Regions from separate parts of the Limosilactobacillus agrestimuris genome, predicted to be linked through region 1. Evidence: predicted binding sites of a transcription regulator. Region 1 holds the regulator's gene; the other holds the start of a gene.
The links. The regulator HrcA, encoded in region 1, represses chaperone genes, less so after heat shock. The targets are predictions, from matches to a motif close to TTAGCACTCNNNNNNNNNGAGTGCTAA.
Positions count from the first base shown of each region.

Region 2: a site for HrcA is predicted at 10,646-10,672, ahead of NFR46_RS04435 (Hsp20/alpha crystallin family protein). Genes of this name have one in related genera too.

Region 1 covers NZ_CALPCW010000003.1:78,188-93,297, reverse strand. Annotated here, with positions in the region: gene NFR46_RS03245 (RsmF rRNA methyltransferase first C-terminal domain-containing protein) at 1-82, opposite strand, end outside; gene NFR46_RS03240 (Cof-type HAD-IIB family hydrolase) at 248-1,057, shown strand; gene NFR46_RS03235 (cytochrome b5 domain-containing protein) at 1,133-1,381, opposite strand; gene lepA (translation elongation factor 4) at 1,851-3,686, opposite strand; gene dnaJ (molecular chaperone DnaJ) at 3,844-4,998, opposite strand; gene dnaK (molecular chaperone DnaK) at 5,120-6,991, opposite strand; gene grpE (nucleotide exchange factor GrpE) at 7,013-7,585, opposite strand; gene hrcA (heat-inducible transcriptional repressor HrcA) at 7,598-8,647, opposite strand; gene NFR46_RS03205 (hypothetical protein) at 8,763-9,134, shown strand; gene ribF (riboflavin biosynthesis protein RibF) at 9,189-10,154, opposite strand; gene truB (tRNA pseudouridine(55) synthase TruB) at 10,169-11,068, opposite strand; gene rbfA (30S ribosome-binding factor RbfA) at 11,130-11,495, opposite strand; gene infB (translation initiation factor IF-2) at 11,511-13,793, opposite strand; gene NFR46_RS03180 (L7Ae/L30e/S12e/Gadd45 family ribosomal protein) at 13,807-14,118, opposite strand; gene rnpM (RNase P modulator RnpM) at 14,108-14,410, opposite strand; gene nusA (transcription termination factor NusA) at 14,429-15,110, opposite strand, start outside.
Region 2 covers NZ_CALPCW010000004.1:124,698-139,807, reverse strand. Annotated here, with positions in the region: gene NFR46_RS04485 (phosphoenolpyruvate carboxykinase) at 1-1,090, shown strand, start outside; gene apf (aggregation-promoting factor) at 1,491-2,162, shown strand; gene NFR46_RS04475 (FAD-dependent oxidoreductase) at 2,565-3,908, shown strand; gene sufC (Fe-S cluster assembly ATPase SufC) at 4,065-4,862, shown strand; gene sufD (Fe-S cluster assembly protein SufD) at 4,877-6,148, shown strand; gene NFR46_RS04460 (aminotransferase class V-fold PLP-dependent enzyme) at 6,141-7,376, shown strand; gene sufU (Fe-S cluster assembly sulfur transfer protein SufU) at 7,363-7,827, shown strand; gene sufB (Fe-S cluster assembly protein SufB) at 7,820-9,223, shown strand; gene NFR46_RS04445 (metal-sulfur cluster assembly factor) at 9,228-9,548, shown strand; gene NFR46_RS04440 (aldo/keto reductase) at 9,607-10,455, opposite strand; gene NFR46_RS04435 (Hsp20/alpha crystallin family protein) at 10,752-11,183, shown strand; gene NFR46_RS04430 (HdeD family acid-resistance protein) at 11,251-11,778, opposite strand; gene NFR46_RS04425 (hypothetical protein) at 11,922-12,089, opposite strand; gene NFR46_RS04420 (VanZ family protein) at 12,128-12,652, opposite strand; gene NFR46_RS04415 (amino acid permease) at 12,809-14,137, shown strand; gene NFR46_RS04410 (Fur family transcriptional regulator) at 14,230-14,685, opposite strand; gene NFR46_RS04405 (MFS transporter) at 14,805-15,110, shown strand, end outside.

The sequences.
Region 1 (15,110 bases):
TACTTAACGCTTTCAAAAATACCGGAGCTTCTTCTCCTAACAATTGCTGGTATTTAGTTTTAAATGCACTTGGTAGCTGCATTTCTTTCATCACTCCATCAATTTAATCTTAATCAAATTATAACTTATTTTAGCCAGTTCCTAAACATTTCCCCAGCGCATTCTTGCATTTCATTTAACTTTTCCTTAATTCCAGGTATAATATTTAATTATTCGCAATGATAAATCAAAGGAAGTGACAACTTCAATGGATCAACACCTAATTGCCATCGACCTCGATGGAACAACATTAAATAATCAATCAAAATTAACTACCAAAACAATCAATACTTTACGGGCCGCGGCCAAGAACGGTCACATCGTTAGTATTATTACTGGGCGCCCTTACCGAATCGCTCAACATATTTATGACCAAATTGGCATTAAAACCCCAATGGTCAATTTTAATGGTGCCCTGACTCATATTCCTCACGAAAACTGGGATAAAGAATATGAAGTTGAATTAACTAAAGAATTAGCCCTTGATCTTCTGGAACATAAAGAAGAATTAGGGATTGATACAATCACTGTTGAAAGTAAGGAACGATTCTGGGCAAACCAGGCAACGGAAGATGTTCCCGAGTTTCTCCCAAACAGGCTCAAGCCAGAGCAACTTCTCAGTAAAAAGAACCTCAGTGATGACCCAATTGCAATGACAATTGAATACCAACCAGGAAGTAAAGAGCGGATCATCAAAGCCGTTAACGAAAAATACGGTGACTTTGTGGAACCACGAGTCTGGGGTGGCCCATACCATATTCTTGAGTTAATCCATCGCGGTACTCATAAGGAATCTGGTATGTTTTATATCGCTAAACAGTATGGGATCGACCGAACCCATATTATTGCTTTCGGTGATGAAAAAAACGATCAAGAAATGATTGATGCTGCTGGTCGTGGTGTCGCAATGAATAATGCCATTCCAGAAATCAAGTCAATTGCAGACGATGTAACCCCACTTGATAATGACCATAATGGTTTGGCTAGGTATCTCCAAGATTATTTAAAATTAGCCTAAATTCTATAATTAGACTTATAAATTAAAAAGGCCGATGAAAAGTAAAACTTCATCGACCTTTTTGTCTGTCAATTATTAGATTTCAGGATCGCCAGTAAACTTACCAACTAATGGTAAATCTTCAAGAACCCGCTTCATATGAAGTGAACGTTTAATTGCGGCACTCACATCATGCCCAGCCAAATTACCGTGGTGTTTCCCGTTACGCCAAGCAGGGATGTTACTAACATCATAAACCTTTCCCTCAACTGCGACATAGGCTGGGTTACCATCTTGGCCATTATACTTTGCAAGTTCTTCAGCGGAAAATGTCCTTGTAGTCATACTAAAATAGATCCTCCCGATACTCATTGTTAAATTTATTATAGCACTTTTAAATTCAACACTTACTATTGGTGATCATTAACAATACAATAATAATCTAAAAATTAATTTTACTTAAATAATGTTTATTTATACAACAAGTATCAAAAATTTTGTTATAATAAAAAAGAAGGTGATTCTGCAATCACTTTCGCTAAATACTTCTACTTGGGGATCACGATATGTCATGTTATCGCGGTCCTCAATTTTTTACTTAATTAAACCGTCTAAAAAGGTAACAATATAATACAACAAAATTGCAGCAATAATGAGGGAAAGAACATCCCAGAGCTGACGCCAAATATTTTTCTTCATTTCCTTGCCTCCCTCAAATCAATATTTCATATTATACACCAGATAACTTTTCCAATTACTATATTTCTATCCAAAATTAAAAATCGACATTCCCAAAATAAGGAACGTCGATTTTTTACTTCTCATCCACTTCTTCATCGGTCTTGAGGACAGCCATAAAGGCTTCTTGAGGAATATCAACTTTTCCAACAGCCTTCATCCGTTTCTTACCACGCTTCTGCTTTTCCAAAAGCTTGGCCCGTCGATCGGGATCACCGGTATGAATCCGTGCAGTAACATCTTTCCGGTAAGCCTTAATGTTTGTCCTGGCAATAATCTTTGAACCAATCGCAGCTTGGATTGGGATTTCAAAGTTTTGTCGGGGAATAATCTTCTTCAGCTTAGAAGTAATATCACGTCCTCGCTCTGCAGCAAAGTCCTTATGCGCGATAAAACTCAAGGCATCAACTTTATCCCCATTTAGGAGGATATCGATCTTCACTAACTTGCTTGGCTTATAATCGTCAATCTCATAATCAAGGGAAGCATAACCACGGGTCGAGCTCTTTAACTTGTCGAAAAAGTCAAAGATGATTTCGGACAACGGAATATGGTAAATCACGTTTACCCGAGTATCACTCAAGTATTCCATTGTTTCAAAGATTCCCCGTTTCCGTTGGCAAAGTTCCATTACCGGCCCAACATAATCGTTTGGCACCATAATAGAAGCCTTTACGTACGGTTCTTTAATATCTTTAATTGACGAAGCATCAGGCATTTCAGCTGGGTTTTCAACTTCTTTTGTTGTACCATCAGCAAGATCAACATGGTAAGTAACCGAAGGCGCAGTGGTAATCAAGTCGAGGTTAAATTCCCGTTCAAGCCGTTCTTGAATAACATCCATGTGTAATAATCCAAGGAACCCACACCGGAATCCAAAGCCAAGTGCTTGCGAAGATTCGGGTTCAAACGTTAAAGCGGCATCGTTTAACTGTAACTTTTCTAACGCATCCCGTAAATCGTTAAACTTCGCGTTATCGGTTGGGTAAAGTCCAGCATAAACCATTGGGGTCATTTGCCGGTACCCTTCCAGCGGCTTGTCAGTTGGGTTATCCGCATTTGTAACGGTATCACCAACCCGGGTATCCTTAATATCTTTAATTGCTGCGGTAATGTAACCAACATCTCCAGCCATCAAGACATCCCGGGCAAGTGGCTTTGGTGAGTTAATCCCAACTTCAGCAACTTCATATTCGGTCCCACTATTCATTAGGCGGATCTTATCGCCCTTTTTAACGGTTCCTTCAAATACCCGGACACTAAGAACAACACCACGGTAATCATCATATTTTGAATCAAAGATTAAGGCCTTCAAAGGTGCTTTCAAGTCACCAGTTGGTGCTGGCACTTTCTTGACGATTTCTTCTAGCACCTTATCAACGCCTAAACCGGTTTTAGCACTAACATCTAAGGCATCATTAGTATCCAAACCGATTTCGTCTTCAATTTGCTTCTTTGTTCCTTCAGGATCAGCTGATGGTAAGTCAATCTTATTGATTACTGGTAAAATTTCCAAATCATTATCCAAGGCCAGGTAAACATTTGCCAAGGTCTGTGCTTCGACCCCTTGTGTAGCATCGACAACGAGGATTGCCCCTTCACAAGCTGCCAAAGAACGCGAAACCTCATAGGAAAAGTCGACGTGTCCTGGAGTATCAATCAAGTGAAAAATATAATCCTGTCCATCCTTAGCATGGTAGGTTAAGGCAACGGCATTTAGCTTAATAGTAATCCCCCGTTCACGTTCCAGAGGCATATCATCAAGGATTTGATCCTTCATTTCGCGCTTACTAATTGAATCTGTCATTTCCAAGATCCGGTCAGCAAGTGTTGATTTCCCGTGATCAATGTGAGCCACAATCGAAAAGTTACGAATGTGCTTTTGCCGTTCTTTCATTTCATCAAAATCCATTGTCATGAATTAGTTCACTACTTTCTAAACTTGTAAAATAACTAGTACTAGTATACCAAAGACCGGAGTGGCTTGAAAAGTTAATCAAACCAGGACCTTTAAATACAATAAGCCAGTAATCCCGATTAACCACCGGAAATTACTAGCTTATTTTCATTTATTTATCTTCAAATGCGTCTCGGAGCTTGTCTAAGACAGTCTTCTTAACTCCCTTAACTTCTTCACCACTAGCAGCAGCGAATGCCATCATGGCCTCTTTTTGACGCTTGTTAAGGCTCTTTGGCGTATGAACATGGACAGTCACATGTTCATCACCGTTACCATTACCATTTAGGTGTGGGACACCCTTTCCACGGAGACGGAAGTTCGTTTCTGATTGGGTACCAGCAGGAATCTTCAAGTTAACGTCACCATGAACAGTCTTTACCTTCACCTCATCACCAAGTGCGGCTTGAGCAAATGAAATATCTTGATCAACATAGATTGTAGAACCATCTCGACGGAATTCACGACTTGGCGTTACCCGGAACACAATGTAAAGGTCACCATAAGGGCCACCATTTTCACCAGCATCTCCCTGGTGTTCCAAACGCATTTGTTGACCGTCATCAATCCCGGCAGGAACCTTAACTTCCAATTGGTGGCGTTCATGAACATGACCGGTACCATGACACTTAGTACACTGATCCTCTGGCTTAATAATCTTCCCGGTTCCGTGACATTCAGGACAAGTTGTTTGGGTCTGGATATTACCAAGTGGCGTCCGCCGTACGGTAAATACTGCCCCACTACCATGACAACGTGAACATGTCTCAGGAGACTTACCAGGCTTTGCACCAGTCCCGTGACAAACATCACATTGGGCATCCCGTTCATACTTGATCGTCGTGGTCTTGCCAAAAACAGCATCCATAAAGTCCAGAGTCATAGAATACTGTAAGTCACGGCCCTGACGAGGCGCCGTTGGATCGGCTTGACGACGACCACCGCCACCAAAGAATTGGCTAAAGATATCACCAAAGTCACCACCAGCAAAGTCGCCGTAGCCTTGTTGACCACCAAAGCCACCGAAACCGCCACCAGCACCAGCATTAGGACCAGCAGAACCAAATTGGTCATATTGAGCACGCTTCTGTGGATCACTCAAAACTTCATGTGCTTCATTAATTTTCTTAAACTTTTCTTCAGCACCAGGTTCGTGGTTAATATCTGGGTGGTATTTTGCGGCTAATTTCCGGTAAGCACGGTTAATTTCTTTTTCCGAAGCATCCTTTTTTACGCCTAGGATGTCGTAATAACTTTCTTCTGCCATACGGAGATCCTCCATTTTTATTGCTTGTTTAGTTATACCACAGGTGACAAACGAAAGTAAAAGCCAAAGTCCTCATCCCGGCCTTTGGCTTTTAACAATTGTTTACTAACGTACTCTGACGTTATTTCTTGTCATCTGGAGTAACATCCTTGAAGTCACCATCAACGGTCTTACCATCATCGGAACCAGAATTATTGTTATTTCCAGTAGCACCGTTGTTACCGGCAGCGCCAGTTTGACCGCCTTGAGCACCTTGAGCTTGTTGGTAAAGCTTTACACTAAGGTCTTGGATAACCTTGTTTAAGGCGTCCTTCTTTGCCTTCATGTCATCTAAGTTGCCGCTTTCCTTAGCCTTCTTCAAGTCGTCACGAGCACTTTCAGCCTTCTTGATATCTTCTTCAGGAACCTTACCCTTAACTTCATTTAGAGTCTTATCAACTTGGAAGAGTTCTTGGTCAACTTCGTTCTTCAAGTCGACTTCTTCCTTCTTCTTCTTATCGGCTGCTGCGTGTTCTTCAGCATCCTTCTTCATCCGTTCAATTTCTTCATCACTTAAGCCGGAATTAGACTTAATAGTGATGTTTTGCTTCTTGTGGGTTCCTTGATCTTCAGCAGAAACGTTAACAATCCCGTTCTTGTCGATATCAAAGGTAACCTTGATTTGAGGTACACCACGAGGAGCAGCAGGAATGTCTGTTAGTTGGAAGTTGCCTAAAGTCTTGTTATCTGCTGCCATTGGACGTTCACCTTGAAGGACGTGAATATCAACGGCTGATTGGTTATCAGCAGCAGTTGAGAAGATTTGACTCTTTGATGTTGGAATAGTAGTATTCCGGTCAATCAACTTGGTGAAGACACCACCCATGGTTTCGATACCAAGTGAAAGTGGAGTAACATCAAGCAAAACAACATCCTTAACATCACCAGTAAGGACACCACCTTGGATAGCAGCACCAAGAGCAACGGCTTCATCTGGGTTGATGGAGTGGTTAGGTTCCTTACCAGTTAATTCCTTAACCATTTCTTGAACAGCTGGAATACGAGTAGAACCACCATTAAGGATAACTTCATCGATATCATCAAAGGTCAAGTCAGCATCCTTTAAGGCATTCATAACGGGTTGCTTAGTCCGTTCAACCAAGTCATTAGTTAATTGATTAAATTGGGCACGACTCAAGGTCTTTTCAAGGTGTAGTGGACCATTTTCACCAGCAGAAATAAATGGCAAGCTGATTTGGGCTTCTTGAACACCAGACAAGTCTTTCTTTGCCTTTTCAGCAGCATCCTTCAAACGTTGAAGAGCCATCTTGTCCTTAGATAAGTCAACACCATTTTCTTCCTTAAAGCCTTCGATTAACCAATCCATGATCTTCTTATCGAAGTCATCACCACCAAGGTGAGTATCACCATTAGTTGAAAGTACTTGGAAGACACCGTCACCTAATTCAAGGATGGAAACATCAAAAGTACCACCACCAAGGTCATAAACAAGGATCTTTTCATCCTTGTCCTTCTTATCAAGACCATAAGCTAATGATGAAGCAGTTGGTTCGTTAATAATCCGCTTAACATCCAAGCCAGCGATCTTACCAGCATCCTTAGTTGCTTGACGTTGGGCATCATTGAAGTATGCAGGAACAGTAATAACTGCCTTATCAACAGTATCACCGATGTAATCTTCAGCATACTTCTTTAAGTATTGAAGAATCATTGCAGAAATTTCTTGTGGAGTGTACTTCTTACCGTCAACTTCAACGGTGTATCCTGCTTCACCCATGTGACTCTTGATTGATGAAATGGTGTTAGGGTTAGTAATCGCTTGACGCTTTGCAACTTCACCAACTTGAGTTTCACCATTCTTAAATGAGACAACAGATGGAGTTGTCCGACTACCTTCCGGATTTGTAATAATCTTTGGCTCGTTACCTTCCATAACGGCAACGGCGGAGTTAGTAGTACCTAAATCAATACCAATAATCTTGTTACTTGCCATTGTTTATTCCCTCTCTTATTTTTATTGTGCAACTACAACCATTGCGGGACGAAGAACCCGGTCCTTTAATTGATAGCCGGCCTGCAGTACTTTAACTACTGTTTCAGCCTTCTGATCACCTTCAACCGGAACAGTTTGCACTGCCTGGTGGAGGGTCGGATCAAACGGCTTACCGTCAGCCTCAATCTCCGTAATTCCATGATCCTTTAACGCACTAATCAAGTGATCGTGAACCATTTGGATCCCCTTCTTTAGCTGTTGACCATTTTTATCATGAACTTCAATTGTCAACGCCCGCTTAAGGTTATCTAAAACTGGTAAAACAGATTTTGCTAAATCTTGACCATCATACTTTAATAACTGAGCACGTTCTTTTTTAAAGTGAGTATTCATATTTTGAATCTCTGCTTCAGCTCGTAAGTATTGATCATCCTTATCACTTAATTGTTGCTGTAAATCTTTAACTTGGTCTTTTAATTTTGTTACTTGACTTTGTAACTCTTTAGCATCAAGTTTATCATTCTTTTCAGGAGCAGCACTCTTAGATGCTTGCTTTTCATCCTTACTTTGCTTTGCAGCTTTGTCTTCTGCCAATCGACTCGCCTCCTATGAATCGTAATAGTGACGGTAAAAGTCCAAAAGTCGTTTGGCTAGTTCCTGACGAAATGCATTCACCAACCCGATTGTCCGTGAATAAGACATTCGTGTAGGACCTAGCACCGCAATAATACCCTTACCATATTGGTCAACATCATAGGTTGCCGTGATCAAACTATAGTTATCCAAGGCCTTATCCTTAGAAATCTCAGAGCCAATCTTAACGCTTACCTTATCACCAGAAACGTTTGAATCTAGTAAGTGTGATAATTGATCATTATGATCGAGCAGACTATACAATGTTTGCAGGTCTACAGCATCATGTTTTTCTGAGAAATCTAACAGGTTTAACCGGCCGCCAACAAAGAATTGTTCACGTGCTGCCCTTGACACGACACTATCAAAAAGATCCAAGAAGCCATCCGCACTTTGCATATAATGCATTACCCGCAGCGGAATATCATCGTTCAACCGCTTCATTACATCAGCCAATGGTTGCCCAACTAACTGATCATTAATCATTCGGATAACTGCTTGAAGTGCATCAGTATCATAATTTCGTGGTAACGTAAATGCCTGACTTTCAACATCCCCACTATCGGTAACCAGAATAGCAACAACTTTCCGATTACCTAATGGGACAACCCGAAACCCGCTTAAACGGACATCCGCTTGTTCAGGTTTCAAGGTAAAAGTAGTGTAGGAAGTAAGATCGGATAAAATATCAGCCGAGTGCGAAATGATCTCATCGATCTTTTGAAAACTTGTTCCTAACGAGTTTTGAATTACCACTAAATCATTGTTAGTAATTGCTTCTGAATTAAGCAAGTGGTCAACATAATAACGGTAACCCTTTTTTGACGGAACACGCCCAGAAGACGAATGTTCCTTAGCAACAAAGCCATTATCTTCAAGAACACTCATCTCGTTACGAACCGTAGCCGGGCTTACCTTAAATGGTAATTCCTCAGCTAAGTGTTTTGAACCAACAGGTTGACCGGTTGAGGTATATTGACGTACAATCGCTTGCAGGATCTTATTTTGACGCTGTGTTAGCATTTTTATCACTTCCCCTTTTAGCACTCTATAGGGTTAAGTGCTAAACACATGTATAATATACCAATCTGGTTAGTAAAAGTCAAGAAACGTCAAATGAAAATTTAGGAGTTTTTCAATGAAGCATAAAAAGCAACGATATATTCAACCAAGTGGTCCTGAAGATGCCATGCGAATTATCCAGAAGCTCTTTAACAGTTACCGGAATGCTCCGTTAACTAAAGAGCTCTTAGACTACCACAATAATTTAATTAGTCGCCTTCAATCTGACATTCGTGAAGCAGCGGTTAAAAGCAATGACGAACATCTGCTCAAGCAGCTTGACGGAATGACAGATATCCTACGACGTTGGGTTTCTATCCGCCTATCGAACCGTCCATTCAATGCTAAAATGCGTCATTTTAGGTTAGTTTCTGATGGTGGAACAAAATTCAAACGCTATGTTCATAAGATTAATCAAACCGGCGGTCACCGTTCAAGTCGCCATTAATAGAATAGGATTCCAAAGCTCGGGAAAATGTCCGAATTTTGGAACCCTATTTTTCTATATTAAAGAATACTTTTTAGTAGCCATCTTTTTAAGGTACTCGCGTGACACTTGCTCATCACGATTCATCTGAGCAACCAATTCATCTGCACCATTAAACTTTATCTCACCCCGTTGGTAATAAAGCCAACGTACTTGTACCTCTTCCCCATAGACCATTTGGCTAAAATCAAAGAGGAAAATTTCAACTGTAAGCTTATTCTGATCACCAAAAGTAATATTGTGGCCAACACTTGCCATTCCGCCATACCACTTTGAGCCGATTTTTACCTGAACCGTATATACACCAATTCCGGGAATACGCTCAGCCTCTGGCGTTTCAACATTAATCGTCGGAAAACCTAAAGTTCTCCCTCGCGCTAATCCATGCACAACAATCCCCGTTGTCATATATCGGTATCCAAACATCCGATTAGCTACTCCGATATTACCGTTATCAATTGCCTTACGAATACTACTTGAACCAATCTTTTGTTCACCTTTACCGGTAAATTTAGGGACAGTCACCACATTAAAACGTCCCTTTGCATACTCCGGTAGTTTTTCCATGGTTGCAACTGCTGCTTTACCATAAGTATGATCAAAGCCTGCTACTACTGTATTGGCATGAAAGCCAATCAAATATTGGTCAACAAATTCCTGGGGTGAAAGACTAGCAAAAGCAGAAGTAAAGCTAACGAGATATACTAAGTCAACACCAAGCTGTCTTAATAGGGACAATTTTCGGGTGGTTGTCGACAAATATTTAAAACCACCGGGATACTGTCGATAAACAATTCCAGGAGCGTGATCGTAAGTTAAGACAGCTAAAGGAAGGCCTTCTTTATTAGCAATTTCTTTGGCAGTTTCAATTACTTGCTGGTGGCCCCGGTGAACACCGTCAAAGAAGCCCATTGCTAGAACTACTTGTCCTGCAGGAACTAAATCTTTTTGCAATGGATGGTGGATTTTTACAACTTCCACTAGTCCTTCCTCCTTTATTTTACTGAGAACATTTTTGTTGGTTTATACCCTTGAGAGGTCAAATGATATAAGGCCTTAGTTGAACCATTATATTTTAAAACAACTTCATTGGCAGTCGTTGATAATTCATCCTTTTTCAACCATCCACCATGCTGAACAGCTTGCCATTGATCTTCGGTTAATTCTACCGATGGATACTCCTTCAAGGCATAGTCGATCGGGTAAAGGTGCCGATTAATTGGCTGGTGAGCAACTGCATCTTGAATATCGTTTAAACTCATGGTTTGGTCAAGCGTAAAGCCACCACTTTCTAGCCGAGTCAACCACTTCATTGCGCCAGGATAGCCAAGGGCACGGGCTAAATCAGCAACAAGCGTCCTGATGTAGGTTCCTTTGCTACATTTTACTTTGAAGTAAACATGTTGCTCTTGAGCCTTGTCATCATACTCATTCCGGCACATTACAAATTCACTAATTGTTGCTTTCCTGCGAGGTCGCTCAACCGTTTCACCAGCACGGGCATATTCATAAAGGCGTTTCCCGTTAACCTTTACAGCTGAATACATCGGGGGGATTTGAATAATCTCCCCCGTCATTTTCTCCATCGCAGCCTTAACTTTTTCATCACTAATTGGCGCTTCAACTGGCTTGCTTTCTACAACATCACCATCAAAATCTTCGGTTGTCGTTGTTTTACCGATTACCAATTCACCCTGATATTCTTTTCCAGACTGCATCAGGTATTCTACTACTTTAGTTGCATTTCCCACACAGATTGGCAAAACACCATCAACTGAGGGATCCAACGTTCCAGAATGACCAATCTTTTTAGTTTTTAAAATTCGTCGTAATCGACTTACGCAATCAAAGCTTGTCATTCCCCGTTCTTTGTATAAAGGAATAATTCCGTCCATACACTTTCACTCCATAAAAAACGGGCCAAGGAGTCGTTCCTCCCAGCCCGTTCATCCTTAATTACTTATCTTGTTCTTGCTGGTGAAGCTTGTTGATCAATTGATCAATTCGACTTCCATAAGCAATTGACTTGTCTCTTTCAAATTTGATTTTGGGTGTCTTAAAGATGTTTAACCGTGCACCTAATTCACTCCGAATCAAACCAGTTGCTTTGTCTAAACCGGCTTGAGTCTTTTCCATATCAGAAGCCTTGTCAGACAAGATACTGTAGTAAATAGTTGCTTGTTGAAGATCTCCAGTAACATCTACCCCAGTAATGGTTACCCCTTGTACACGAGGATCGCGAACCCGTTTCAAAAGAATTTCGTCAACGTCTCGTTGAATTTCTTGAGATAACCGATCAACACGATATTGTTTGTTAGGCATTTTATTCACCTCGGTTTACTTAACTGGTACTTCCTTCATTTGGTAAGCTTCAATAACATCATTTTCCTTGATGTCATTGTAGTTTTGAATTGTCAAACCACATTCAAAGCCAGACTTAACTTCCTTAACGTCATCCTTAAACCGCTTCAAGCTACCAAGTTCACCACTGTAAACAACGATTCCATCACGAACTAACCGTACTTTTGCATCACGGGTAATCTTACCAGATGTAACCATTCCACCAGCAATTGTTCCAACTTTAGATGCCTTGTAGATTTGCCGTACTTCAACCTGACCAATTGTCTCTTCTTTATAGACAGGTTCAAGCATCCCCTTCATAGCATCTTCAACTTCTTCAATTGCATTATAGATAACTTGGTGAAGACGGATATCAATCTTATTGGAATCTGCTAATGATTTAGCAAGGGATGTTGGGCGAACATTGAAACCAATAATAACCGCATTTGAAGCTTCGGCCAATGTAACATCAGATTCATTAATTGCACCAACGGCTTGGTGAATAATATCAACCCGAACACCATCGACCTTGATCTTTTGGAGACTTTGGCTTAATGCTTCAACTGATCCTTGAACATCAGCCTTAATGATCAATGGGAGAGTCTTCATTTGCCCCTTCTTCATCGTATCAAATAAGTTGTCCAAAGTAACGTGAGAAGTCCGTTTCCGCTCTTCTTCTTGTGCTTGTTCGGCACGTTTTTCACCAGCAGCCCGGGCAGTCTTTTCATCATCAAAGACAACAAACCGGTCCCCGGCTTCTGGGACAGAATTTAGACCAGTAATTTCCACTGGGGTTGATGGTGTTGCTTCCTTGATCCGTCGACCATTTTCATTTGTCATGGTCCGAACACGCCCATAGGTATTCCCAACAACAATTGGATCACCGACATGCAAGGTTCCTTGTTGGACAAGGACAGTAGCAACTGAACCCTTACCTTGGTCAAGACGAGCTTCAACTACAGAACCAGCAGCATTTTGTTCTGGGTTAGCCTTCAATTCCATCATTTCAGCTTGAAGTTGAATCATATCAAGTAATTCATCAATATTCTTACCAAACTTAGCTGAAATATTAACAAAGATGGTGTCACCACCCCAGTCTTCTGGGATTAAGTTATACTTAGCTAATTCTTCAATTACTCGTTCTGGATTAGCCCCCGGCTTATCAATCTTGTTAACAGCAACAATGATTGGTGTCTTAGCAGCTTGAGCGTGGTGGATTGCTTCAACAGTTTGTGGCATAACCCCATCATCAGCGGCAACAACCAATACAGTAATATCAGTAACGTTAGCACCACGCGCACGCATTTCTGTGAAGGCTGCGTGTCCTGGAGTATCCAAGAATGTGATCAAGTTATCCTTGTAGTGAACTTGGTAGGCACCAATTTCCTGGGTAATTCCACCGGCTTCATGTTCAGTAACGTGGGAATGACGAAGCTTATCTAGTAACGTGGTCTTACCATGGTCAACGTGCCCCATAACTGTAACAACTGGTGGCCGACTAACTAGGTGATCCGTGTTGTTCTGTTCTTCTTCGAACATCTTATCGATATCAGAAATATCTTCTTCAACCTTTTCCTTAGCGTCGATTCCATAATCTGTCGCTAACAGTTCAATTGTATCTTTATCTAAGGATTGGTTTTGGTTAATCATTACACCAAGCATAAAGAGCTTCTTAATAATTTCAGCTGGTGAACGGTGTAAAATCTTACCAAGATCTTGAGCATTCATCCCTTCGGTGTATTCAAGAACATCTGGTAACGGCTTATCCTTCCGTTGAGTTGGTTGTTGGTGCTTAACCTCACGAAGGCGACCATTGTTATTGTGCTTCTTATTCCGCTTCTTGTTGAATCGTTTACCTTTTCGACCAGATTCATTTAAGCTACCGCCAAAGCGACCGTTGTTGTCATTTTGGTGACGGTTATTGTTTTCGTTATTTTGCTTTGAAGAATGGTTATTATTCTCATGATGTTTCTTATTGTGATCATGATGTTCATTCTTCTTGTTGTTATGGTTATTAGGCTTGCTAGTTGGACGTTGGTTATCTTTATGACTAGCCTTAGCTTGAGAATTCTTCTCGTGCTTTTGAGACTGGTGCTTAGATTGGCCATTGCTGCTATTATTATTTCCCTTAACAACTTGACGCAGCTTTTGAGCTTGATCTGGAGTTACGGATGACATGTGGCTCTTAATATCCATTCCTTGATCCTTAGCTACCTTTACTAAGCTCTTGCTTGGCATCTTGAGTTCTTTGGCTAATTCATAAATTCGTTCTTTGGCCATGTACTCACGCTCCTTAATTCATTGTTAGTAATTCCTCAAACTTTCTTGCAAATCCAGATTGCGTTACACAAATAACAGTTCTTGACTGTCCGATTGCTTGACTTAGCTGTTGCTTTGTAAATGATTCACACAACGGAACCCGATAAAAGCTACATTTATCTGTAAACTTTTTTATCGTTGCTGAACCAGCATCCTTTGCTAAGAAAACAAACTGGGCTTTTCCTGTTTGAATTGATTTTAATACACTACCTTCGCCACTTTGAATTTGTTTGGCGCGGCGTGCTAACCCGAGTAAATTTAAAACGGATTGTTGATTATTTTTCATTGTTACCAAATAATGCTTGTCGTGCTTGCAAATGATCTGTATATTGGATCAATTCATCGTAGAATGAATCATCCATTTTAACATGAAAGGCTTTTTCAAAGGTCTTTTCATCCTTTGCGCGCTTTGCAACCTCAACATCAACTGCGATGTATGCACCCCGACCGGACTTCTTACCGGTTGGGTCGATTGAGACTTCACCTTCCTTGTTCTTTACTACCCGGATCAATTGTCGTTTAGGCATCATTTCACCAGTAACAATATCTTTTCGCATCGGTACTTTTCTCTTTTTCATTTATTTCACCCCGCTGCTTTATTCTTCTGAAGCGTCAGTTTCGTCTTCGTCTACATCGACACTATCTTCCATTTCAGAAGCTGGCTTAATGTCGATCTTGTACTTTGTCAAACGTGCAGCTAACCGAGCATTTTGACCTCGCTTACCAATTGCAAGAGAAAGTTGGCTGTCAGGAACAACAACGGTACAAGAGCGTTCTACAGAAGTAGTTGTTGCTGGTGCTTCTGAATTTTCTTCACTTGATACTTCACTACTTTCAGTAGCTGCTGAATTATCACTTGCTTCTTCTGCAGGTTGTTCTTCAGTTGTTGGTTCTTCTGGTTCATTAAAGATCACATCGAGAACTTCTGCTGGATTAAGTGCATTAGCAATGAATTGTGCTGGATCCTTAACGTATTCAACGATATCCATGTTTTCGCCATCAAGTTCATTAACAATGGCTTGAACACGTGAACCTCGAGGACCTACACAAGTACCAACAGGGTCAACGTTTGGATCATTTGAGTACACAGCAACCTTAGCTCGATCTCCAGCTTCCCGCGCAATATTTTCAATTAAAACAGTTCCATCCTTAATTTCAGGAACTTCACGTTCAAATAGCCGCTTTAATAATTCTGGGGCTGTCCGACTAACGAAGATTTGTGGACCACGACGATCATCATTTACCTTTGAAACATAAACCTGGATCCGATCATGGATG
Region 2 (15,110 bases), on a different contig from region 1:
GAGTAACAAACGTGAAGGGGTCTTTTCTGCTGTTAGTGAAAACCCAGTAGATCGTTTCCATGGAGAACGGGGAAAGTGGTACTGTTACCCAGCAAAGATTGGGGAAAGTCTTGCCTTTATCTACTTCAACGTTGACTACCTTGTAAACGGAATTGCTCTTTCTAACCTCTTTGAACTGGCTTCACCTGAAGAAATTGAAGGACAAAAGCCAGACTTGGTTGTTCTCTTTGGCCTTGAAAAGACAGAAGGCATGGTTTCGCACTACTACCATGACGAAAAGAACAATATTTGGATCGGTGAAGTTCCGTATACTGATAAGACCACATACTTTGGTTACATGAAGAAGATGTGCTTAACTCTGCACAACCTTCACCAAATCTATAATGGCCGTTTACCAATTCACGGTTCAATGTTAAAGATTAAGTTTACTAATGGTAAAGAAAAGAACGTTGTCTTCTTTGGTGATTCAGGTGCCGGAAAGTCTGAATCAATTGAAGCATTGCAAGAATTAGCTGATGACAAGATTGTCAACATGGAAACCATTTTTGATGATATGGGAAGCTTTACCCTTACTGATGATGGTCATATCTATGCTCAAGGGACAGAAACCGGTGCCTTTGTTCGTCTAGATGATTTAAGTAGTGCGGTTGCGTTTAATAACATGGATCGGGGCGTATACTTGAATCCAGAACGAAAGAATGCCCGGGTTATTATTCCTGCTGATACTTACCAAAACGTTATTAAGCACCACCACATTGATATGTGGCTCTATGCTAATAACTACAGCGATAAAGTAGGCATTCACCGCTTTGATACTAAGGAAGAAGCTGAAAAGGTCTTTGTTGCTGGTCAACGGAAGGCCCTTGGAACAACTGATGAAGTTGGGATGAGCAAGACCTTCTTTGCTAACCCATTTGGTCCAGTACAAGAACCAGAAAAGACTAAGCCAATTATCGATAAGGTCTTCACTGAATTATTCGATAAGGGTGTTTACGTTGGTGAAATCTTTACCCACCTTGGTAATGATAAGTCTAAGGATGCATTGAAAGAATCTGCCTCAGAATTACTTGATGTTTTAATGAACGAATAATTTAAAGTTACAAAATCTTCAATTTTTGCAATAGTCCTGTAACATTTCGGTGTTACAGGACTTTTTTGAGCTTAAAATCAAAAACTTTAACAAAAATTAGTAATAATCAGGAAATATTTAAATGGTTTTTGAAATAGGGAAGGAAAAGTTTAGGGTGAGCGAAGAACGCTGATTTATCAATGGTTCTCCAGTTAATACCAATGAATATATAAGAAAAATACGTATATTTGTTACAAAAAATTACAAATATGGCGGAATTTGAAAAGTCATGGTAACCGGTCCGTAACGATGACCCTGTATAGTATATAAGCGTTGATGATATATAAAACATCATTTTCCAAAACAATTAACATCATATTACTTACAAACTTACAAGAGAAAAGGATGGATTGATTTTTTTATGAAGTTATCTAAGAAAGCAGCTAGGATTACAGCAGCCATTGCCGGTGCCGTTGCTTTAGGTACTGTCGCTACTGCAACTACCGCTAACGCCGACAGTGTTTACACTGTTCAAGCAGGCGATACCCTTTCTGGGATTTCTTACAAATTAGGTCATGATTTAACTTTCGTTGATACCTTGGCCTCAAACAACAACATTGCTAACAAGGACTTAATTTACGTTGGTCAAAAGTTAGTAATCAAGGATGACGGTGAAGTTGCTCCTGCTACTGAAAAGCAAGTTGAAACATTACCTTCAGCTAACACAATAACTCAAAACAACAACCAAACTAGTTCAGCAGCTACTACTAACAACACAGCTGCCCAAACTCAAACTGCAACCGCAACTACTTCAGCAAGCAATGCTGCAAGTTACAACGGTAACAGTAACTACACTTCCAATGTAGCCGGTAACGATGCTGCTGCTAAGGCTTGGATCGCTGCCCGTGAATCAGGTGGTAACTACGGTGCTACTAACGGCCAATACATTGGTAAGTACCAACTTTCCGCTTCATACTTAAACGGTGACTACTCAGCAGCTAACCAAGAACGAGTAGCTGACCAATACGTAGCCAGTCGTTACGGTTCCTGGAGCCAAGCCCAAGCCTTCTGGCAATCACACGGTTGGTACTAAAATAGAGTGTGAGCTCCGTATAAAACTCACAGTTGATAACAATTTCTCCCGGCAGTGGTGTTTTAACACCGCTGTCGGGAGTTTGTTATTTCGAGTGAGTTTAGGGCGAGCATGTTTCGAGTAGAGAAAAGTTAAGCTCCCGCTTGGGTGCTAAAAGCACCTGAGTGGGAGTTTGTTGTCTTTAAGGGCTTTCCTGCGAACACGTTTACAATATTGACTAATAAATTAAACTCGTTTTAGGGGGATAGAATGCACCTAAAACGAGTTTATTTCTTTTTTAAACAATATCACCCGATAAATAACTAAAGGGTGCATTTTTAAATATAATCGGTTATAATTGTGAATGAAGTAACATTGTAAAGATGTGAACCAAATTATATTTTAGTCTAGGAGGCAATAATAATGAAGATTGCTATCATTGGATGTACTCATGCTGGAACAATTACAGCTAATCAAGTGTTAACTAATCACCCGGATGCTGAAGTTACTATTTACGAAAAAAATAATAATATTTCATTTTTATCATGTGGAATTGCTACTTATCTTGGCGGTGTCACAAAGAATATTGATGATATGTTTTACTCAAGTCCAGAAATATTGAGTAAGTTAGGTGCTTCCGTAAAGCTAGAACATGAAGTTACTAGCGTTGATCTTAAGAAGAAGTCATTAACTGTTAAGGATTTAAATAGCGGTGATGTAACAGAAGATCACTATGATAAATTAGTGGTAACTACTGGTTCTTGGCCGGTTATTCCTGACCTCCCTGATATTCATAACCCAAATGTTTACTTATGTAAGAATTATAATCATGCTAAAAAATTGTTTGAAGTAGCAAAGGACGCTAAAAATGTTGTTGTTATTGGTGGGGGCTATATTGGTGTCGAGCTGGTAGAAGCCTACAGTAAGCAAAATAAGAATGTTACTTTGATTGATGGTAATGATCGTTTGCTTAGTAAGTACTATGATCAAAAGTACACTGATATTGTTACTAAGGATTTTGAAAAGCATAATGTTAAGTTAGCTTTTGATGAATTAGTTGCTGGATTTGAAGAGGGGGCTGATGGTGGTGTCGTTGTTAAGACCAACCGTGGTAGTTATTCTGCCGATATGGCAATCTTATGTATTGGATTCCGGCCGAACACTAGTCTCTTTAAAGGACAATTAGAATTTAATGCAGATGGTTCAATTAAAACCAATGCTTACATGCAAACTTCTAATCCAGATGTATATGGTGCCGGAGATGCAGTAGCAGTTCACTATAATCCTACTAATAAGGAAGCATATGTACCATTGGCTACTAATGCTGTTCGGCAAGGGGTAATTGCTGGAACAAACCTTTTTGGAAACACGATGACGTATATGGGAACCCAATCAACATCAGGGTTGCAACTCTATGATCACTCGATGTCTTCAACTGGGATGACATTGGAAAGTGCTAAAGCAGCTGGCTTCGATGCTGACGCTGTAACCTTTGAAGATAATTATCGTCCAGAGTTTATGCCGACTAATGCGAAAGTCATTGGGACTGTTGTTTGGGATCGGAGTAATAACCAAATTCTAGGTGCCCAATTCATGAGTACTTATGATATTTCAATGTATGCTAACGCAGTTTCCGTAATGATTCAAAATCGGAACACGATTAACTTTATGGCAATGGTTGATATGCTTTTCCAACCTAACTTTGACCGTCCGTTTAACTTTATTAACCTTCTCGGCCAACAAGCAGTAGCTAGAGCAACCAAATAGTTTATTAACTAAATAAGAGCGTGATGGGAATCAGTAGTGGTTCTCACCATGCTTTTTTATTTTGCTCCTAATCTTTTCCTCCATAGTTAAATGAAACTGGTAAAATAGGTAATTGACATCATGATATTGTGTTTGATTAGGGAGTGAACACTAGATATGGCAACTTTACAGATAAAAAAACTTCATGTTGCAGTTGAAGATGAAGAAACTCACCAGCAAAAAGAGATCCTTAAGGGAGTTAACCTCAAAATGCAAACTGGGGAAATTCACGCGATTATGGGGCCAAACGGGACAGGAAAATCAACGTTATCACAGACTATTATGGGGCATCCCAATTATCACGTTACCCAAGGCGATATTTTATTAGATAATCAAAGTATTCTTAAAATGCCTGTTGATAAGCGAGCACGAAAAGGACTGTTTTTAGCGATGCAGTATCCCGCGGAGATTCAAGGAGTAACCAATGCCGAATTCCTTCGTGCAGCAATTAATGCTCGTCGGCCAAAAGGTGATCAAATTTCGGTCATGGAGTTTCTCCAAGAGCTGGATGAAAAGCTTCAACTATTAGACATGAAGGAATCAATGACAGAGCGCTATCTTAATGAGGGCTTTTCTGGTGGTGAAAAGAAACGGAACGAGATTCTCCAATTGTTGATGATTAAGCCCCATTTTGCGATCTTGGATGAGATTGATTCGGGACTAGATATTGATGCATTAAAGGTTGTTTCACGTGGGGTTAATTCCATGCGGGGTAATAATTTTGGGACATTGATTATTACCCACTACCAACGGCTACTAAAGTATATTGTTCCAGATACGGTTCACGTAATGATGGATGGCCGAATTGTAAAAAATGGTGGGCCAGAATTAGCACAGAAATTAGAAGCAGAAGGGTATGCTGGCTTACGCGATGAATTAGGTTTAAAGATTAACCTGGTTGATGAGGATAACTAAGGAGACAGCGATTTATGGATTTTGATTATTCACAGCTTAAAGCTCAGCTTCAAAAAATGTTGGTGGAAAATGATGAGCCCGTTGAGTTGGTTCGCTTTCGTCAAGAATCTTTAACTAAGTTAGAAACAACCCAATTTCCGAAAATTACTAAATTTGACTTTAAGCATTGGCCGTTTATTTCTAACCATGTTCACTTTTTTCAGTCATCAAGCCTAATTGAACATCAGAACGACAAAGCTCAAATAGAGGTAAGAGTCGATTCAAAAAATATTATTACTACTGTTCCAAATTCAGTAAAGGAGCAAGGAATAATTATTACCGATCTTTTTTCAGCAATTAAAAACGATCCCCAAATAGTAAAAAAATACTTATCAAAAGTAATTTCTCCAGATGAAGATGTTCTCTCTGCATACCATGCGGCTCTTATCAACCAAGGAATCTTTATTTATATTCCCCAAAATGTTGAATTGAATTCACCTATCCACTTAACCGTTAATTTCGATCAGCAAGAAAAAACGACGACTAATTTTCACCTGCTAATTATTACAGGGAAGAACAGTCGTTTTCAAATTATCGATCACTTGGTTTCTGATAAAAAACAAACTAATCCTTTGACTAATTTTACAGAGATTATCGCGGGAACAAATAGTGAAGTTAATTTTTCATCCCTTGATCATTTGGCACAGTCAGCTCCTGTTTACTACCAATATCGAGCAGCCGTTAAGGATTATGCTAAAGTTAATTGGTCGATTGGATTAATGAACCAGTGTGATACTGCTGGTGAGATTGACTCGGAATTAATTGGTGAAGGTGCTTTTGCTAATTCACAATTAATCGCCTTAACTACAGCTAACCAGCAATTAGGGATTAATAACCGGGTTACTAACCATAGTCCCCATTCACAAGGGCTAATTAATCAGCGAGGAGTTGCTCTTGGTAATTCGCGACTAATCTTTAATGGGATTGGTCAAATCGTTCATGGTGCTCACGGCTCAACTGCAGAGCAACAAAACCGCTTATTGATGATGTCGCCTCAGGCGGTGGGGGATGCAAACCCAATCTTGTTAATTGATGAAAATGATGTCGAAGCTGGACATGCAGCAAGCGTCGGCAAAATTAATCAAGAACAGCTTTACTACCTTTTAAGTCGGGGTATTCCGAAGAAACAAGCACAGCGAATGGTCATTCGTGGCTTCTTAAGTGCGGTTATTACATCAATCCCCGATCGGAATATTCGTCAAGAGATGATTGGAATTTTAGAAAGGAAGTTAAGGGAAAATGACTGATTGGGAGCGAGTTCGTGATGACTTTCCAGAATTGCAGCAAACGATGAATGATGAACGTCTTGCTTACCTTGATAATGCGGCAACAAGTCTGAAACCGCCAGCAGTGGTCAATCGCTTAGTAAATTTTTATCAACAGGAAAATGCTAATGTCCACCGGGGGACTTATCAGTTATCTTTCGAGGCGACTGAACGCTATGAACGCTCCCGTGAACTTGTTAGAGAATTTATCCATGCCCAGGATCAACGTGAAATTATTTTTACTCGGGGGACAACTGAAGGCCTTAATTTAGTTGCGGCTACCTATGGGGAGCAGAATGTTCGACCTGGAGATGAAATTGTTATTTCATTAGCTGAACACCATAGTAATTTAATCCCTTGGCAGCAATTGGCAATCAAAAAGCATGCGACATTAAAGTACATCAGGCTAAATCCAGATGGTCAAATTGATCTTGATGATGCGCAGCAAAAGATTACTTCCAAAACAAAAATTGTTGCGGTGACCCATGTTGGTAATGTCCTGGGCAACCAAAGTCCAGTAAAAAAATTAGCTAGATTAGCTCATCAACATGGAGCGATTATAGTTGTTGATGGGGCTCAGGCAGTTTTGCATTTACCAGTGGATGTTCAAGCATTATCTGCTGATTTTTATGCCTTCTCGGGCCACAAAATGCTTGGACCGACCGGAATTGGCGTCCTTTATGGCAAGCAGTCATTACTTGAACAGATGCCTCCCTACCAATTTGGTGGTGAGATGATTGAAGATGTCCAGCTTTACCACAGTGATTGGGATCAAATTCCACATAAGTTTGAAGCTGGAACACCAAATATCGCTGGTGCTCTTGGTCTTGCGAGTGCAATTAGGTATTTACAAAAAATCGGGATGAGAAATATCCAGACAAGGGATGAAGAACTAATGGCTTATTTGTTACCGAAACTAGAGGCAATTTCGGGAGTGAAGGTTTATGGATCAGAAAATCCTTCTCAACATATTGGCGTTGCTTCATTTAATATCGGTGGCCTTCATCCCCACGACGTTGCAACAGCTCTTGATATGGAAGGAGTAGCCGTCCGGGCTGGTCACCATTGTTCTGAACTACTTGTTCATTCATTAGGGGTAAATTCTACGGTTCGTGCTAGTTTGGCATTTTATAATAACCAGGAAGACTGTGATCAGTTACTTAGGGCAATCGAAGAAACAAAGGAGTTCTTTAACGGTGGGCTTAGATAAATTAAATCAACTGTACCGGGCAGTAATTTTAGAACATGCCGCTAACCCACATCATCATTACGTAGTCCCAGATGCTACAAACGAAAAAACACTTCATAATACTACTTGTGGTGACATGGTTAATGTTAGTCTCCACCTGGATTTAAATAACCGGATAACCGCGATTGGCTTTACTGGCCAGGGATGCACGATTAGCCAGGCTTCTGCAAGTATGTTAACTGATGTAATGTTGGGTAAAAGTAAGGATGAGGCGTTAGCAATTGCAAAAATCTTTTCTGATGAAGCAATTGGAAAGAAACATTCGAAAGAAGAATTAACAGAGTTGGGGGATGCTCGGGTTTTAACGCAAATTATGGAATTCCCCGCACGGATTAAGTGTGCAACTTTAGCTTGGTGGGCACTTCAGCGCGCATTACTAACGGAGCCAGGAAAGGAAGATTACAGTGACTGATGTAAAGAATATTCTTGGTAACCAGGACTATCAGTATGGCTTTCATGATAATGTTGAGCCACTTTATTCAACCGGTCGTGGTTTAACAGAAGCCACGGTTCGTAAAATTTCTGCTGAAAAACATGAACCGCAATGGATGCTCGATTACCGACTAAGGGCGTTTCACTTATATAAGAAAATGCCAATGCCTAAATTTGGTCCGGATTTATCTGGCCTGGATTTAGACAATATGTTGTATTACCAGAAAATGACCGATAAAAAGTACCGGGATTGGAAAGATGTCCCAGAGGATCTTAAAAGGACCTTTGACCGTTTAGGTATCCCTGAAGCAGAAAGGAAGTATTTAGCAGGATCGGCTGCACAGTATGAATCAGAGGTGGTTTATCATAACATGAAGCAGCAATTTGCTAAACAAGGGATTATCTTTACCGATACTGATTCCGCCTTACAAAAGTACCCAGACCTTTTCAAAAAGTGGTTTGGAAAATTAGTTAAGCCAGCTGACAATAAGTTTGCGGCGTTAAACGCAGCCGTATGGTCTGGAGGCTCTTTTATTTATGTGCCGAAAGGGGTTAAGGTTAAGACACCGATTCAGGCATACTTCCGTTTAAATGCAGAGAATACGGGACAATTTGAACGAACCTTGATTATTGTTGATGAAGGGGCAAGCGTTGATTATGTTGAGGGATGTACCGCACCAAATTATTCTTCAGATAGTCTTCACGCTGCCGTGGTCGAGGTGAATGTTTTAAAAAACGCCTATTGTCGGTATACCACTATTCAAAATTGGTCAAAAAATGTTTATAGTTTAGAGACAAAACGAGCGGCCGCAGACGAGAACGCAACGATGGAGTGGGTTGATGGTAACCTTGGTTCGAAGGTGACAATGAAATATCCAAGTGTTTACTTGAATGGTCAGGGTGCTCGAGGAACGATGTTGTCAATCGCCGTTGCTAGTGACCATATTCATCAGGATTCAGGGGCCCGGATGATTCATAATGCGCCGAATACGTCTAGTTCAATTGTTTCTAAGTCAATTGCGCGGACAGGTGGTTCCACTGATTATCGAGGGAATATTCGGTTTACTGAAAAAGCAAATGGCTCAAAGGCTCATGTTGAGTGTGACACGATTATTATGGATGACCAGTCATCGTCGGATACGATCCCGATCAATGAGATTAACAACTCGGATGTGACAATGGAGCATGAGGCAAAGGTATCAAAGATTTCAGCTGAAAAACTTTATTACTTGATGAGTCGCGGGATTAGCGAACGAAAAGCAACGGAAATGATCATTATGGGGTTTGTAGAGCCCTTTACGAAGAAACTACCAATGGAATATGCAGTTGAATTAAACCGCTTAATTAGTTTTGAGATGGAAGGATCGATTGGTTAATATAATGGATAAACAACTTTCTGCTAATGAACAAGCTATTATGACAGCATTGAAGAAGGTCATTGACCCAGAATTAGGAATTGATTTAGTTAACCTTGGTCTAATTTATGGAGTAGATGTTGATGATGATGGCAACTGTATTGTTACCATGACGTTGACAACGATGGGCTGTCCGATTAGTGATGTCCTATATGCAATGATTAAGAAGGCGGTTTTGGGTACTCCCCAAATTGAGACTTGTAAGATTAACCTTGTCTGGGAGCCTGCCTGGACTCCAGATAAAATGAGTCGTTTTGCTCGAATCGTATTAGGAGTCCGCTTCTAAATTGGAATAATAAAAGCTTCAAGAGTAAAAAATACTAAACTCTTGAAGCTTTTTACGTTTAAATTGTTGCTAACGGTTGTTTTGTTGTGGGTTTTGGAAATGCTTTAGCAAGAGCCTCAAGTTCATTAGAGGTAAAACTGATGTTGAGCGCTTCCACATTCTCTTTTGCATGAACTGGACTAGCGGCCTTAGGAATAGCTAAGGTGTGGTGGTCACGGATAGTCCATGCCAACATTATTTGATATACAGTTACATGGTGGTTATGAGCTAGTTCTTTGATAAGTGGATGATCAGTTAGTTTTCCTGAAATAGTATCTCCCTGTGAAAGTGGCGAGTAAGCAATCAGTGGCATCCCCGCCTGATGCATTAATGGCAAAAGATCATACTCGATTCCACGTTCATCTAGGTTGTAAAGATTTTCATTTGCTAGGCAATCCTTACCATTAGGGAGTGACCATAGTTCTTTAATATCGGCTGTATCAAAGTTTGAAACACCCCAATGACGAATTTTTCCTTTTTCTTGCATTTTGGTTAATTCTTCAACTGTTTCGGCAAGTGGAATAGTTCCGCGCCAATGAAGGAGGTAAAGGTCAAAATAATCTGTTTGCATTAATCGAAGACTACGATCCAAACTATTTTCCAATTTTGCATGACTAGCATTTCCTGGAAGGACCTTATCAATTAAAAAAAGATTTTCGCGAGAGTAGGGAGCTAGAGCTTCAGCAGTTATTCTTTCTGAACGTCCTTGACCATACATTTCCGCGGTGTCAATTACTGTTGCCCCAGCATCGACTGCTGTTCGGATTGCTTTTACTTCATTATCATGCTTAGTTGGATCTTCGCCAATGTTCCAAGTTCCAACACCAATTGCTGGTACGGTTACTTGACCTAATTTTATTGTACTCATAAAATCCCTCCTTAAGTTTTTATAATTTGATCCTAACATTCTTTCTAATTAAATACATCTGATTGATATATGATCATAATTTCATATAAGACAAATTTAAAATGCTTATTTCTTGGTTAGGGTTAAAGGATCACTTAGAATACAGGTAAGCCCTTTGATGGCGAAATTAATCATCAACGGTAAATTATTTTTAGCACTCTCCTATTAAGAGTGCTAAAAATAGTTGCACTTTTACCGTAAGTGATTAAGATAAGAAGTGTAATCAAGTTCAAGTTAACGGAAAGGAAGCTTTATTTATGGCTAACGATTTAACACGTCGGAATAACTTTTTGGATAACATGCTGAACATGCGGAATTTGATGAATGATGATTTCTTCTCAGACTTCACGCCGGTCGAAGATCACATGAAGACTGATATTGAAGAAAATGATAAGCAATACAAGGTTAAGATTGATATGCCAGGTTTTGATAAGAAGAACATTCATATTAGTTATGCCAATAACATCTTAACTATTACTGGACACCGGGACACGCTTGATGACGAGTCCGATAAGGAAGGTCATCTTCTTCACAGCGAACGGCGTTATGGACAAATGAGTCGTCAATATCGGTTACCAGATGTTGAACGGAAGGACATTACCGCTCATTATGAAAATGGTGTTCTTTCACTTACCTTGCCAAAGAAGCAAGCAGAGAGTGATGATGACACTCGGATTGAAATTGATTAATTAAGATAGATCAAAAAAGGACTCTAGCGTTCGAATTTACCGAACGCTAGAGTCCTTTTTGTTTGATCTAATTGAATGCTTGAATAACCTTTAATACACCAAAGACAATCAAGAAAACAGAAACAATCCACACAACCGTTAATGCTGAAACAATTGGACTGAAGAGGAGGACTACACCCAGGATAATTCCTAAGATACTGAAGACAATTGTTAACCAGTAGTAACCTCCGCTAATCCCCTTGAATAGCCGACCAACAGATAATTCCATTGCGGAATCGATAATGAACCATGCAGCAAAAATAATTGCGATGTAGAGGGTCCCAAATCCAGGATGAAAAATAAAGATGATTCCTAAAACAACATTTAGGGCACCAAGGACAACAACCCAGGCAGAACTTTCATGAAGTGAGCGCAAAAAGCGTCGCCGAATTGTTAATTCAAAAATTCCATCAAAGATAAAGACAACACCGATAATTACAGATAATAATTGCAAGGTTCGATCTGGTTTTGAAAATGAAATGAATCCACCAAGAATAAATAGAATTCCAACAAAAAAGCTAAACCAATCGAATCGCCGATGAGAAATATTGTTCATAGTTCATAGCTCCTTTCACTAATAACTTAATCATACCGCAAATTTGCGTACAATGGTTGTTTGAACATACTACGCTATAAATACAAAAAGAAAGACTGGACTAAAGATCAGAAACTAAATCCTTTAGAGCCCAGTCATTCAGGTTAAATGTGTTCCCTAATACCGTTTTTGAAGTCTTTATCGATTTCTTTGAGAATTGGTAAAAGGTAGTTGATATATTCATGATATGCTTCAATTGGCTTCATATCTTTACCATTAGCTTGAATTAATGCAATGGCAATATCATGGGCCCGTTGTTCGTTTGAAATCATTGATAATCACCTCATTAGTAATAGTGTACCAAACTTTTCTATGATAGGAAAAAAGGTTGAATTATTTTATCAATAACACCACGATCAAACAGTTTTAAACCGTAAAAACCAATGATACCACCCAGGGTATTAGTAATAATGTCATCGATATCGGCAACTCGGTCAATTTGAAAAAGGAAGTCGCAGACAAATTGATTCCCTTCAATAAAAAAGCTAGACAGTAAACTTAAACAGAGAATAACTACAAAGGGGCTTTTCCGGCCAATCAGGTATAAGAGAATACCTAATGGAATTGTCATAATAATATTTAAAAACCATTCTAAATCAAGTTGCTGGAATGGAATTAGATTGTAGGGAACTCCATGAAAATACCGTAAATTGCGGTCGGCACTAATAAAGCTAAAACTAATTGGGGTTAGACAGAGACGAAGAATAATCACAAAATAGCAGAAACAGGCGAAGACTGTTAAGCACTTGCCAAATTGCCGGTAACGGGAAAAAGCATCAATCGTGATGATAATTGCAACGACTAAGTATGTACAAAATGGAAGCCAGTGTAACAAATTTATTCCCTCTCTTTACAAAAAATGGTATACAATAAATTTTCGGACAAACTATTTTCCATTATTAAATAAAAGGTTATAAAAAGCGATAGTTTGTTAATAACTTTTAAGAGAAATTTTAAGGAGAATTGAACTACATTGGCAAAGCAAAATAAAATGAAGCGTAGCCTGAAAAGCCGTCATATCCAACTAATGGCATTGGGAGGAACGATCGGGACTGGTCTGTTTCTCGGTTCTGGTCAAGCAATTCACTCGGCTGGCCCAGCAATCTTATTAGCCTATATTATTACTGGAATTATCTGTTTTTGGATTATGCGGGCGCTCGGGGAACTACTAATGTCGGATCTAAATTACCGATCATTTGTCGATGCAATTCGCGTTTACTTGGGACCACGAGTAAGTTTTATTACTGGCTGGGCTTATTGGGCATGTTGGATTGCATTAGCGATGGCGGAAATTACAGCAATTGGAATGTACTTCCAATTATGGCTTCCTGGTGTTCCTCAGTGGATCCCAGGATTATTAACCTTGATTGTCCTCTTATGTATTAACCTAATTACTGTAAGTGCGTTTGGTGAATTACAATTTTGGTTTGCCTTAATTAAAATTCTTGCAATTGCGCTCTTGGTCCTTGTTGGTATCGGAATGATGCTAATTAATTTTAAGAGTAAGGGTGGATATGTTGCTTCACCAATTAACTTGGTTAATAATGGGGGCTTTTTTGCTGCCGGCGCAAAGGGCTTCATTCTTTCCTTTCAAATGGTTGTCTTCGCCTTTGTCGGGATTGAAATGGTCGGGATGACAGCCGCTGAAGCAGAAAATCCCCGGCACGTTATTCCCCGGGCAATAAATGCCATTCCGTTCCAGATCCTTTTATTTTATGTTGCTGCCTTGGCAGTGATTATGTGTATTTATCCTTGGGACCGGTTAGCACCTTCAAAAAGCCCTTTTGTAATGGTCTTTAATGATATCGGGTTACGCGGTGCTGCTAGTTTGATTAACTTTGTCGTTGTTACAGCGGCTGCCTCAGCATGTAATAGTTCTCTCTATACAACAGGTCGGATGCTTGCCGAATTAACGGCAACCTCTCATCGACCAGGAATTAGAAAGATTAGTAAACTATCCCGAAACTCTGTGCCGGCGCTTGCTGTTATTATTTCTGCAGGCGTTGTTGCAATTGCCACAATTCTAAATTTGATAATGCCTGGTGGCGTTTTTACAGTTATTTCAAGTATTGCGACAACTAGTTTCCTTTTTATTTGGGCGACTATTATTGTGACCCATTTAAAGTATCTGTGGTCACAACCACAAAAACGAATTTTTAAGGTTCCAGGTGCACCATATACTGATTATCTTGTATTAGCCTTTTTAGGGTTTGTTTTAGTTGTCCTTTGTCTGAATAAACAGACACTAGGAGCACTAATATTTACACTAGTATGGTTTGCTATCTTAGCCTTTGCTTCATTGTCACAACCTAAGAAATAAAAAGAGTGTCTCTCAATCAGAAGCCTGAAGTGGTTTCTAATTGGGAGACACTTTTAATTTTGATTAGATAAAATCGTCATACTATTGATTGTTTAGCGATTTAAATGCAGTTTTCTTTGACAATTAGGGCAGATTCCATGGACCTCGATATTATTACCAGTAACAAGGTAACCAGTTTTATCGCTCGTCATGAGTGCTAATTCCTTACTAATCTCGGTAAAGTGAGGATCAAAAACGTCGGTAATCTGACCACAGTTATCACAGATAACGTGGTAGTGAGGATGACCAAAATAGTCATAATGGGTGCTGCCATCGCCATTCTTTAGTTCGATTACTAAGTTATAGTCGACAAATAATTTTAACGTGTTATAAACGGTTGCCATACTGATATTGTCAACACTATCTTTGAGATCCTCGTAGATCATTTCCACACTTGGGTGGGTATGATGTGTTATTAAATAGTTTAGAATCGTTTTTCGTTGGGGAGTAACCCTTACGTGATTTTCTCTTAATTGCTCAATTGCACGATCAAATTCTGCTTCAGCCAAATTACTCACCTCACTAGTTTAGAAGATTTAATTTACATTAAGTATAACATTTACAATTGTGAATTCAAACTTTATAATGGGCTTTGATTATTGATAATAATTCTAAAGAAGGGGATTTGATGAGAAAGTCAATTGATCAAAATGGCCGACCATATAGTCGGTTCTGGTTTATTTTTACACTATTAATAGGGACGTTTACAATGTCGATTAGTCAATCTTCATTGTCAACGGCTTATCCAACGTTAATGAGGGTGTTCGGAATCTCAGCATCAACTGTTCAGTGGTTAACTACTGGTTTCATGCTCGTGATGTGCGTTAGTATGCCAATTAGTCCGTGGATGTTGAATAATCTTAATTTTAAGACCATGTTTATTGGTGCGTTAGCCTTGTTTGATATTGGTTCATTGATGATTATTTTAACTCCA